One region of the Maridesulfovibrio frigidus DSM 17176 genome, then DNA from elsewhere that is predicted to be linked to it. Evidence: riboswitches for the same ligand, from Rfam matches in the RefSeq annotation. Region 1 holds a riboswitch; each other region holds the start of a gene.

Region 1 (3,253 bases):
TAGACTTGCGCCAAATGCGGCCCCGCTACTAACGCCTAATGTGAAAGGGTCAGCCAATGGATTTCGCAAAATACCTTGATATACGGTTCCGGCAACAGCAAGCGACATACCCACCAAAAAAGACAGGCATATTCTACTGAGCCTTAAATCTGTAACTATAAAAGATAGCGACGACTTCGTACTTTCCGCATCTCCGAAGATCGCAGATTTGAACACGCCAAAAACTTGCTCAACCGACGTATCATATGCACCAAACAAGCAGGCGGCAAAAATAGAAACAGGGACAAGAGACAAGAGTACAGCAACAGCCTTAACTCTCCTTTTTTCCAATGTTTCCATATTTTACCGCCCCTTGAATTAATTCAGCTTAAGAATCTAGATTTTTAAAAGCTACTTTAAGATGATCGACCCAGATATCTACGACCTGCGGGAGTTCTGCACTACCTTTAAGAACAGGTACGCATTTATAGCCAGCTTTGGTCAACTCTGACATCCAAGAATCAGCCTCGTCACCAGCCATGTCGTTACGTGCATGGTCACCAGCAACAGACATATATGGTATCAGGTAGACTTTCTTAGCCTTGCTTTTGGCAAGTTTATTTTTGACATCATCAAGAGTAGGAGAACCTTCAACGGTTCCTACAAATATTTTAGGGTCAATGTTTGAAAAATAATATTGAGATCCAGGATAGTAAATATTGGCACTATGATGCGTTCCATGTCCCATTAGAACAACAGCATCTTTAGCTTTGCGTTCTTTAGGGATATTGGCAGCAATAGCTGTCGCTGTTCGAACCATATCTTCATCCGAATAAAGAAGAGGCTTGCCAACAGTAACCTTAGACATCCCCTTAGGCATGCCCTCAAACCTTTTAGCCGTCTCAAGGATGCCGAAATATTCTTTGCCGGGAATGGTGTGCAATGACTGAACAGCAACATGCGTGAAGCCGTCATCCATCATTTTTGAAAGGGCCGTCACAGGCGAATCAATGACACGCCCTTTTTCAGCTAGTACCTTTCGAATAATGGCAGATGAAAATGACCACCGTACAGGAACGTCAGTAAAAGACTTTTTAACAGCGGCATCTAAGTTATCGAAAGACACCTGCGCTTCATCCATAGTTGATCCAAAAGCAATCAGAAGAATGCCTTTCTTAACAGCCGCAGGTTCGCCATGTCCGGCGAGAACAATTGAGGGAAGAATGAGTAGAAAAAGAAGGATAAAAGCAGAAAGTGCTTTTTGTTTAACCCCAAAACGATACTGCATAACAGTCTCCATTTATTTGGGGGCTTAAAATAAAACAGCCCGCACCTACACATGCAAAGCACGCGTAGCTATACGGATTTTTCAATAGATAAAAGCCCCGTTATCTATCAAAGCATAGCATATCATCAGTGTTGGCAGGTCTTCCGACTTGTCCCATCTTACCCGGCCTTCCCGAAATAAAATTTCAGTGACACGCTAAGCCTGATTAAAATCGGCTACGGGGTTCAATTATATAGGACTCACGGCGGCGGGTCCGCTCCTGATTTAAACAGGATTCCCTTTTAAGCTCGTAAGAGCACCACTGAAAAAATTGATATTCGTGATCTCTCCTGCTGTCAATGCCGAGATCAATATTCGCAGCAATAGTTATTGCCGATTCCTATTTGAAAAAAAATCGTTTATAAATAATTCTAACGGTAACATCCTACAGAACTTAGCTGGATGCCTTAATGCAAACAAGTCATAAATACAACTCATTCTTTAAGTATGACAGCATCATAATACCCCAAAATAAAAGGACAAAATGGACACTTCTCTGAAAATAATTGGATATGTACAATCGGACTTTAAAAAAAGATCTGATACGCCGAGACAGGGAGATGAAGGTGGAATTGTTGCGACCTTACGGATTGAAGAAGAATTTTCTGATGCAATGGATGGTCTCAAGGTCGGGATGGAGATCGTTTTACTGACATGGCTGCATGAAGCGGACAGAAACTATTTAAAGGTACACCCACGCGGCAATGAATCAATCCCCATGCGTGGAGTGTTTTCTACACGTTCACCTGATCGCCCTAACCCCATTGGTATGCATCCGGTAACAATTACGCACATAGAAGGGCAAACTATCAAAGTTACGCCTTTAGAAGCAATAAACGGAACCCCGCTACTGGATATAAAGAACGCATAAAAGCCCTCAAAAAAAGGGCGCAAAAAAAAGGAAGAGAAATTTACACTACTCTTCCCACGGGGCCGTCTATATTAGAGCGACCCCGCGTGGGGAATATTTTAGCGATATTCAAACCGCTAAAATCTACCGACTAGTACTTAACGAGGACGGTAAGTAATTCTGCCGCGAGTCAAGTCGTACGGAGAAAGTTCAACCGTAACTTTATCACCGGGCATTACTCTGATGCGGAATTTACGCATTTTACCAGAAATATGTGCCAATACTACGTGACCGTTTTCGAGCTCTACTCTGAACATAGCATTCGGGAGTGCTTCTTCTACGGTGCCATTAACTGCAATGCCTTCTTCTTTTGCCAAAATATTTTCCGTGTTTTAAAAATGAATACGAGAAGCCTGCTAACGCTTAAGTAACAGCAGGCTTTATTATTGATATTTCCGTATATCGGAAACTACTATCAAGACTGTCTTTAGGTATAATTCGGAAATGGCGAAAAAAGTTTTTCTCACCAGCACAAAGGGGCTTTATACCAAATCGCAACGAATTACCAGCGCAAATATTTAAAGGAATCTACCAAAACACCGTGAACATTAAAACAGCTAATACTAATATTGACAGACTTTTCCAATTCTACAAACCACTTGCGCCCTTTTATAACAAATCCCTATACAGACAATCTATGATATTAAGCTGACACTAAGCTCTCTAATAAGTCATGTAGCTTGCATAAATAAAATAGAAAAAAGAATAGCCCGCAATAAAAAAGTGAATGGATCATCTTTTTATTGCGGGCTAAATTTAAATCAAACTAAATCAGCTGGACTATTTTTTAAGCCAGCTCATCATTTTGCGAAGATCAGCTCCAACGACTTCAACCGGATGCTCTGCATTAATGCGGCGCATTGCGTTGAAATGAGCTTTACCAGACATATTTTCAACGATGAATTCTTTAGCAAATTCACCCTGCTGGATTTCTTTGAGGATCTTTTTCATTTCTTTACGGCTTTCTGCGTTAATGACTCTTGGTCCGCGAGTAAGGTCGCCGTATTCAGCTGTATCACTGATGGAGCTGCGCATGT
Region 2 (3,253 bases), on a different contig from region 1:
TGATGGATATTTCGGTTATGGCTTTATCCCGCAGAATATTTTTGACAAAGGATATGGATTCTTCACTTCCGTAGCGCATGCCCATCATTGCCAGCATGTCTCCTAGCCCAGTAAATTCTATACCGATTCTTTTTCCATACTTATCCGCATCGCGGTGTTTCTGGAGAGGATGCTTATCCTGATTGAAGTCGGACATAGTATCCATAAAGGCCATTGTCCGGGCTAGGTCGTTGTGAAATAGATCCGCGTCGAATTTAGCTTCTTTGGTAAAGGGGTTGGCTACATACCTATACAAAACCATGGCGCCGAGAAGGCAATTGTTCCAGTAGCTAAGGCTTTGCTCGCCACACGGATTGGTGGACATGGGCTTGAGCCGTAGGGGATCAATATATGTACCGGGGGTATTGCGCTGTGTTGTATCCTGATAAAGGATGCCCGGATCACCTGACTGCCACGCAGAATCGCTGATTTCTTCGAGCAGTTTACGCGCGCTGACTGTTTCATACGGTTTGAAAGGAAGGTTAAGATCCTTCCAACTGCTGTAGTCGCCGTCCCAGATATCATTATATACGGACTTTATAGGATCGAATATGTCTGAAGTCTCGTTGCGACGCCTAGTAAGGATGAAGGTCAGTGTATCGCTAGGAAGAACAGCTTGATCATCATTCTCTGGAAGATGCGGCTGGACCTTGATCAAATGTTTTTTTGGATCAACGGAAATTACTTTGTAGACAATCTCAGCCTCAAGACGATCTCCTACTTGCGGATCAAGGGCGTCATATACTTCTGGAAGAAGCTGTAAGGTGTCGGAATCACATATTTTACCTGTTATTTTTACACGGTCGGGAAAAATAAAGGTCCAGTCCTTGTCTTCTTCAACGGCCTGCATGAACTCATCAGTAATTTTGACGCTGATATTTGCCCCGAATACATCTTGAGTTTTGCCCGTGAGGGAATCAACTCCAAATATTTCTTCAGGTTTACTTTTGCACCAGATGAAACGACGAGTGTCAGGGTGCCTGATGTCCAGAGATATCATGAGCGCGCCGCGTCTGCCGTTTTGACCTATGGTGTTCGTTAATTCACTGAAAAGAGGCATGAAGCTGACAGCTCCGGAGGAAGTGACCGCAGCATTATTTACAGGGTCTCCCGAAGGGCGCAATATTGTGATGTCGACCCCGCTGCCTCCACGGTAGGAATAGGTCCTGGCAAGTTTTTTTTGAGCCTCAAAGATTCCTTCCAAAGAGTCGGATTCGATCTTGGCTAAATAGCAATTGCTGAGGGAGCATTTTATATAGTCGTTACCTAACCCGGATAAAATGGAACCGGCAGGTATGAAGCGTCCGGACTGGAGCATTTCACATACCTGTTGGTTCTCTTGCTTATCAAATTTGGACTGTTTTAAATATTCGCGGCAAAGCCTGTGTTTGACGTCAGTAAAAGAGTGCTCTTGAAGGCGCCCTTTGCGGTCACGGATTTGATATTTTTTTGAGCTAACTGTTTCTTGAAAACGTGTGTGTTCTTCAAGGGCCATCTTAGCTGATTCGCGGGTGATAACGGAGTGTTCAGTCATTAAAAAAGGTCCTTTGAAGTGATTGTCTGCCCTAACCTTTGGCCACAGTGCAAGACGCTAGCGATATCACAATTTTAAAATTGCTAACATGCAAGGCTCCACGTGGAGAATAAGGAGTGAGCTTGTGGTGCAGGCGGCCCAGAAGGCTCGTTCTGCGGGATTTTTTTGGGCCGGATGTCCTTTTTCAATTGTCAGAATAGACAGGCGCATCCGGGGAATTGAAAATGTCTGCATAATGCAGGCATGCTTCAGGCAGGGGGGCTGGCTTTTTTTAATCCTTAACGGTTAAAAAATACAGCGGCAGAACCGCCCCGGAATCTAACCGGGTTCCCTCATTATAGGTCTAAAAAAATCAGACTCCTGAAGTTCAAAATCAACGAAAGTAAGTCTAACAAATCAGCGTTTTGGGTCAAGGTCTTTCTAGACTTTTTCATGTTCAAATCTCTTTAGCCCATGGGAGAGTAGGGATGACGTGGAGGTGGACGGTAGTTATCCACAGGCAATCTCTTTTTTGTTCATAACCATTTAAGAGACTGTTTTAATATAAATTATTAACATTTTACTGATTAATATATTTATGTCCTTTGCAAAAAAAAATGAACGGGTTGGCGCATTGCCACAGGAATAGCAATGCCGCCAATCTGAACAATTAATATTTTCATAAGCGCTGCGCTGAACTTTCGCTTCGGCAGGCTTTAACTAAATTATAATTACTGATGCTTATGGTTACAGATATCCGCTATTACGGAGAAACAGTTTTAGCTTCAGCCGTTTTAATTTCGGTAGGTCGGTGTTGTCCTTTGCGCCCTTTTTCCGGTGCGGGATCAGCAACAAGGCCGTAAGTGGTCAGCCCGTCATGGTCTTTAGGAAGGTGCTCAGTTATGGGATTTCCTTCTGAATTAACAAAGAGCAGACAGTGGCAGTATTTATACTGTTTCATGTCGTCACAAGGGCAGAGCCAGGTCCGCTCCTGCACCGCTTCCTGTTTGTCAGGATAGAACTGGCAGGGACATAGGGGCCTCTTCAACAGATTCAAATGGTTGGTAAGGCCGCCAACAACTGCTTCAGTTACATCCGGCATGGGGTGTGTCTGTAGTCCGGTACGTACACAGTTTTTTTCTACATAATTGAGTATCAGTTTTTGATTCTCTTCAGATTGGTTCATTAAAAAATACCCTCAATTGGTTTTTGTTCAATTAATTAAGTTAATATTTATTTGTAGTTGTCAGTAGGAAGTGCTCCACTGACTACTTTGAATTGCTTCAGTACATTTAGACGTGCGTTACAGGTCTGGCAAGCATTGAATTTTCATTAGCCTTAGTTTGTAGCGTAATTTCTATAGTGAGTTGCGCAAAACTAATAAATAATGTTGGTGTTTTGCATAAGCTCATATTAAAATCTATTGACATGTGTTCTAAGAGAAGGAGCTGGCAGATTTTGTTGTGCTGATTTTTTGTTGAGGAGTATTTCTGTAAACACGTACAGATGAGGTGGTTTAATGGTTATGCTAGAAAACGAGATGGGCGGTAAAATAAAGCTAGGAATCGCTAAGTGTCTTCTTGGACATAAAGTTAGATATGATGGATCGCAAAAGCTTGATAGATTCCTTCGCGATACGCTGGGTAGGTATGTGGAGTGGGTGCCTGTTTGTCCAGAAGTTGAAACCGGTATGCCTATCCC
Region 3 (3,253 bases), on a different contig from region 1:
TCATTACCACCGATAAGGCCGATGGTGCTGAAGTGGCCTTTAAACCCGTTCTTCAGATAATGCTGTGAGAATGGGAACATTCCGCTTTCAAAGTTAGCGGAAACAAGCTTGCGTTTGAACTCGAGAGAATCCTTAGCAAGAGTCGCATACTCAGCGACAAGATCAAGGAAATCTTCTTCACCCTGAGCAAGATAAGCAAGCTTAGGCAAATTCAAGGTAACAACACCGATAGAACCAGTCAGATCGCCAGCTCCAAATAGACCGCCTGTCTTTTTGCGGATTTCGCGAACATCCATCTGAAGACGACAACACATGGAACGAACATCTTCAGGGTTCAGGTCAGAATTGATGAAGTTCTGGAAGTAAGGAGCGCCGTATTTAGCAGTCATTTCCAAGAGCAATTCACCAACTTCTGTTTCCCATGGGAAATCAGGAGTTACGTTGTACGTGGGAATCGGGAAGGAGAAAATACGTCCGTCAGCATCGCCTTCAAGCATTACTTCGACGAAAGCTTTGTTGATCATTTCCATTTCAACAGCGTAATCACCGTAAGTGGTATCTTGGAACTTTCCGCCGATGATCACAGGCTCGCTAGCGATATGTTTCGGGGGAACCATATCAAAAGTAAAGTTAGTGAAAGGACTCTGCCCGCCCCAACGGGAAGTAGTATTCAAGTTGAAAATAAGTTTCTGAACAATCTGCTTAACGCGGGGATACTCAAGCCCATCATTCCTAACGAATGGAGCGAGATATGTATCTACATTATTGAATGCCTGCGCACCCGCCCATTCATTCTGCAAAGTTCCAAGAAAGTTAACAATCTGTCCGGTAATGGAATCAAAATGTTTAGCAGGAGCAGAGCAACAACGACCGGGAATGCCGAAACCTTCAATCAAAAGATCACGCAAAGACCAGCCAGCGCAGTATCCGGCAAGTCCGAAAGAAAGGTCATGAATATGGAAGTAACCATGCTCATGAGCCTGTCTGATTTCTTCAGGATATTTTTCAAGGCAGTAACGAGCCTGCACAGCACCCGACATGTGAAGCATCAATCCCTGAAAGGAATGGCCCATATTTGAGTTTTCGTTAACACGCCAATCTGAACGATCAAGATAGCTTTCAATAGTTCCTGTAATGTCTAGGTAAGTTTCATCCTGCTTACGCAGTTCACGTCTTTTTTCGCGATATATAATATAACGTTCCGCAACGGAATATAAACGACTTTCCATCAGTACTAACTGTACCATATCCTGAACAGTTTCCTGTTCTGGAACGTCCATACCAGCAAGTTTCTTCTCAACTTTTTTACCTAAGCGCTTGCCGAGTAAAGGATCTTTAATTCCGCTAGCTTTAAGTGCTTTAAAAATTGCTTCAGAAATTCTTTCTGTAGACCAGGACTCAAGTCTTCCGTCACGTTTCAAAATTTGTTTTGGCATCAATACTACCTGTTAAGGGGTTGTCCGCACAAACCTTTGCCCACAGTACAAAACACTAGCGATATCGCAACGAAAAGTTGCTGACATGCAAGGCTCCCGCATTGGAGAATAAGGTATGAGCTTGTGGCGCAGGCGGCCCGGAAGGCGCATCCCGCAGGACTTTTTGTGGGCCGAATGGCCTTAAGTATCAGAAATACAGGCACATCCGGAAAATGGAAAATGTCTGTTAAAAAAACAGACATGCTTCAGGCAGAGAGGCTGGCTTTTCTTCACCCTGAAAGGGATAAAGTTTACAGCGGCAGAACCGCCCCGGAATTTAACCGGGTTTTCTTTTCGAGGTCCAAAAAAATTGGACTCCTGAAGTGCAAAATCAACTTAGGGGAGTCTAACAAACCACCGTTTTTGGTCAAGACTTTCTAGACAATTTCTTGAAAGTTCTCTGAAAACCCTTGCGGGAGTAAGGATAACAAGAGTATGAACAAAAGTTTTCCACAGTTGTTCGTTTCTTGTTCATAACCATTTAAGCTTCTGTTTTTATGAAATAAAAATCCACTTTTACACCAAAATTTGTCAAAAGAATGTCGTTGTAAGCATCAATATTAGAATCTGTTTCACGATCAAAAAGCGGAATTCATTTTATCCAGACAACTCAAAAGAGATTCCCGTTCAGAATCTGACAATTCAGAAGTTAACTCCTCGATTAAACGCAGATGAAGCCTGTCATGTTCCGCAAACATCACATCACCAGAATCAGTCAATTCTACAATAATGGAACGCCGATCACTTTCGTGAGGTTTACGACGCACAAAGCCCTTATTTTCTAATCTATCAACCAGAACAGTCAGAGTCCCTGTCGTTATGCCCATACGTTGCGCGAGTTCTTTCATACGCATGGGCTTATGGATGCCAAGCACCTCAAGAGTGTGCATCTGAGGTAAAGTAATCCCTTTCCCGCGCACGATGTCATGCTCCCATGAAGACAGCTTCTCATAAAATTCGATAACCGAATGATTGAGCTTATTTAAAATTACCACCGGGACTCCATAACTTTATATATTTGTATAACTGTATATTCCAAAAGCGATAGTCATGACCCCAGCAGTTCTCATTACAAGCGGCTCAACCCAGCCCTGCTCAAGCGTGCGAACAAATGCAGCAGCTTTATAAATAGCGTAAATTACTGCGGCAAGAGCTATTCCCGTCCCGATTGCATAACTAGCGAAAACGGCAGTTCCCTTAAAGACATCCCCTGAATCCAAAGCATACTTGTACATAATTGCCACAGTCGGACATGGGACGATCATGTTAAAGAAGCCCACTGAAAACAGTCCCCAGAATGTTGCGCATCGTATCGCAGATTTTGATTCAGAATGAGAGCTTCCGCACGGGCAACCACACCCGTGAGAGATCTGATGATGATCATGATCGTGACTGTGGTTATGCCCTTGATCGTGAGGTTTTTCATGATCATCACTGTGGTCGTGAGGGTGGGCGTGATCATGATCGTGGTCATGGCTGTGAAGGAGTTCAGGCTTAACAATCAAAATACCCCCCAACACGATCAAAACACCCACTGTAATCATATCCACAATGTAGGTCATTGACGCTGGAATGGTTAAGGAAATAGATCCTAAAGTAAAACCTATCGCAAGGCAGGCAAGAGTCGTCCCCATAATAAAGGCTGCGGTCAAAGAAAACACGCGTCCGCCTTTTTTTTCGCCATAAATAAACGGGGCTAAAATCAACCATGAATGTCCACAAGGATTAATTCCATGAATCAGCCCTAGAAAAAGGCTGCTCTGCAACGCGACTAAAAA

The links. Region 1 has a riboswitch for cobalamin ahead of BR06_RS0100270 (sirohydrochlorin cobaltochelatase). Riboswitches for the same ligand answer to the same signal wherever they lie in the genome.
Region 2: another riboswitch for cobalamin. It lies ahead of BR06_RS0110420 (adenosylcobalamin-dependent ribonucleoside-diphosphate reductase); the one in region 1 lies ahead of BR06_RS0100270 (sirohydrochlorin cobaltochelatase).
Region 3: another riboswitch for cobalamin. It lies ahead of BR06_RS0110600 (ribonucleoside triphosphate reductase); the one in region 1 lies ahead of BR06_RS0100270 (sirohydrochlorin cobaltochelatase).

The regions. Positions count from the first base shown of each region.
Region 1 covers NZ_JONL01000001.1:47,161-50,413, forward strand. The annotation lists gene BR06_RS0100265 (FecCD family ABC transporter permease) at 1-339, opposite strand, end outside; gene BR06_RS0100270 (sirohydrochlorin cobaltochelatase) at 368-1,267, opposite strand; cobalamin riboswitch at 1,384-1,585, opposite strand; gene tsaA (tRNA (N6-threonylcarbamoyladenosine(37)-N6)-methyltransferase TrmO) at 1,791-2,177, shown strand; gene infA (translation initiation factor IF-1) at 2,315-2,533, opposite strand; gene ilvC (ketol-acid reductoisomerase) at 2,997-3,253, opposite strand, start outside.
Region 2 covers NZ_JONL01000004.1:253,834-257,086, forward strand. The annotation lists gene BR06_RS0110420 (adenosylcobalamin-dependent ribonucleoside-diphosphate reductase) at 1-1,573, opposite strand, end outside; cobalamin riboswitch at 1,808-1,952, opposite strand; gene BR06_RS0110430 (ferredoxin-thioredoxin reductase catalytic domain-containing protein) at 2,316-2,738, opposite strand; gene BR06_RS0110435 (YbgA family protein) at 3,072-3,253, shown strand, end outside.
Region 3 covers NZ_JONL01000004.1:300,079-303,331, reverse strand. The annotation lists gene BR06_RS0110600 (ribonucleoside triphosphate reductase) at 1-1,436, opposite strand, end outside; cobalamin riboswitch at 1,668-1,812, opposite strand; gene BR06_RS0110590 (MarR family winged helix-turn-helix transcriptional regulator) at 2,054-2,464, opposite strand; gene BR06_RS0110585 (urease accessory protein UreH domain-containing protein) at 2,486-3,253, opposite strand, start outside.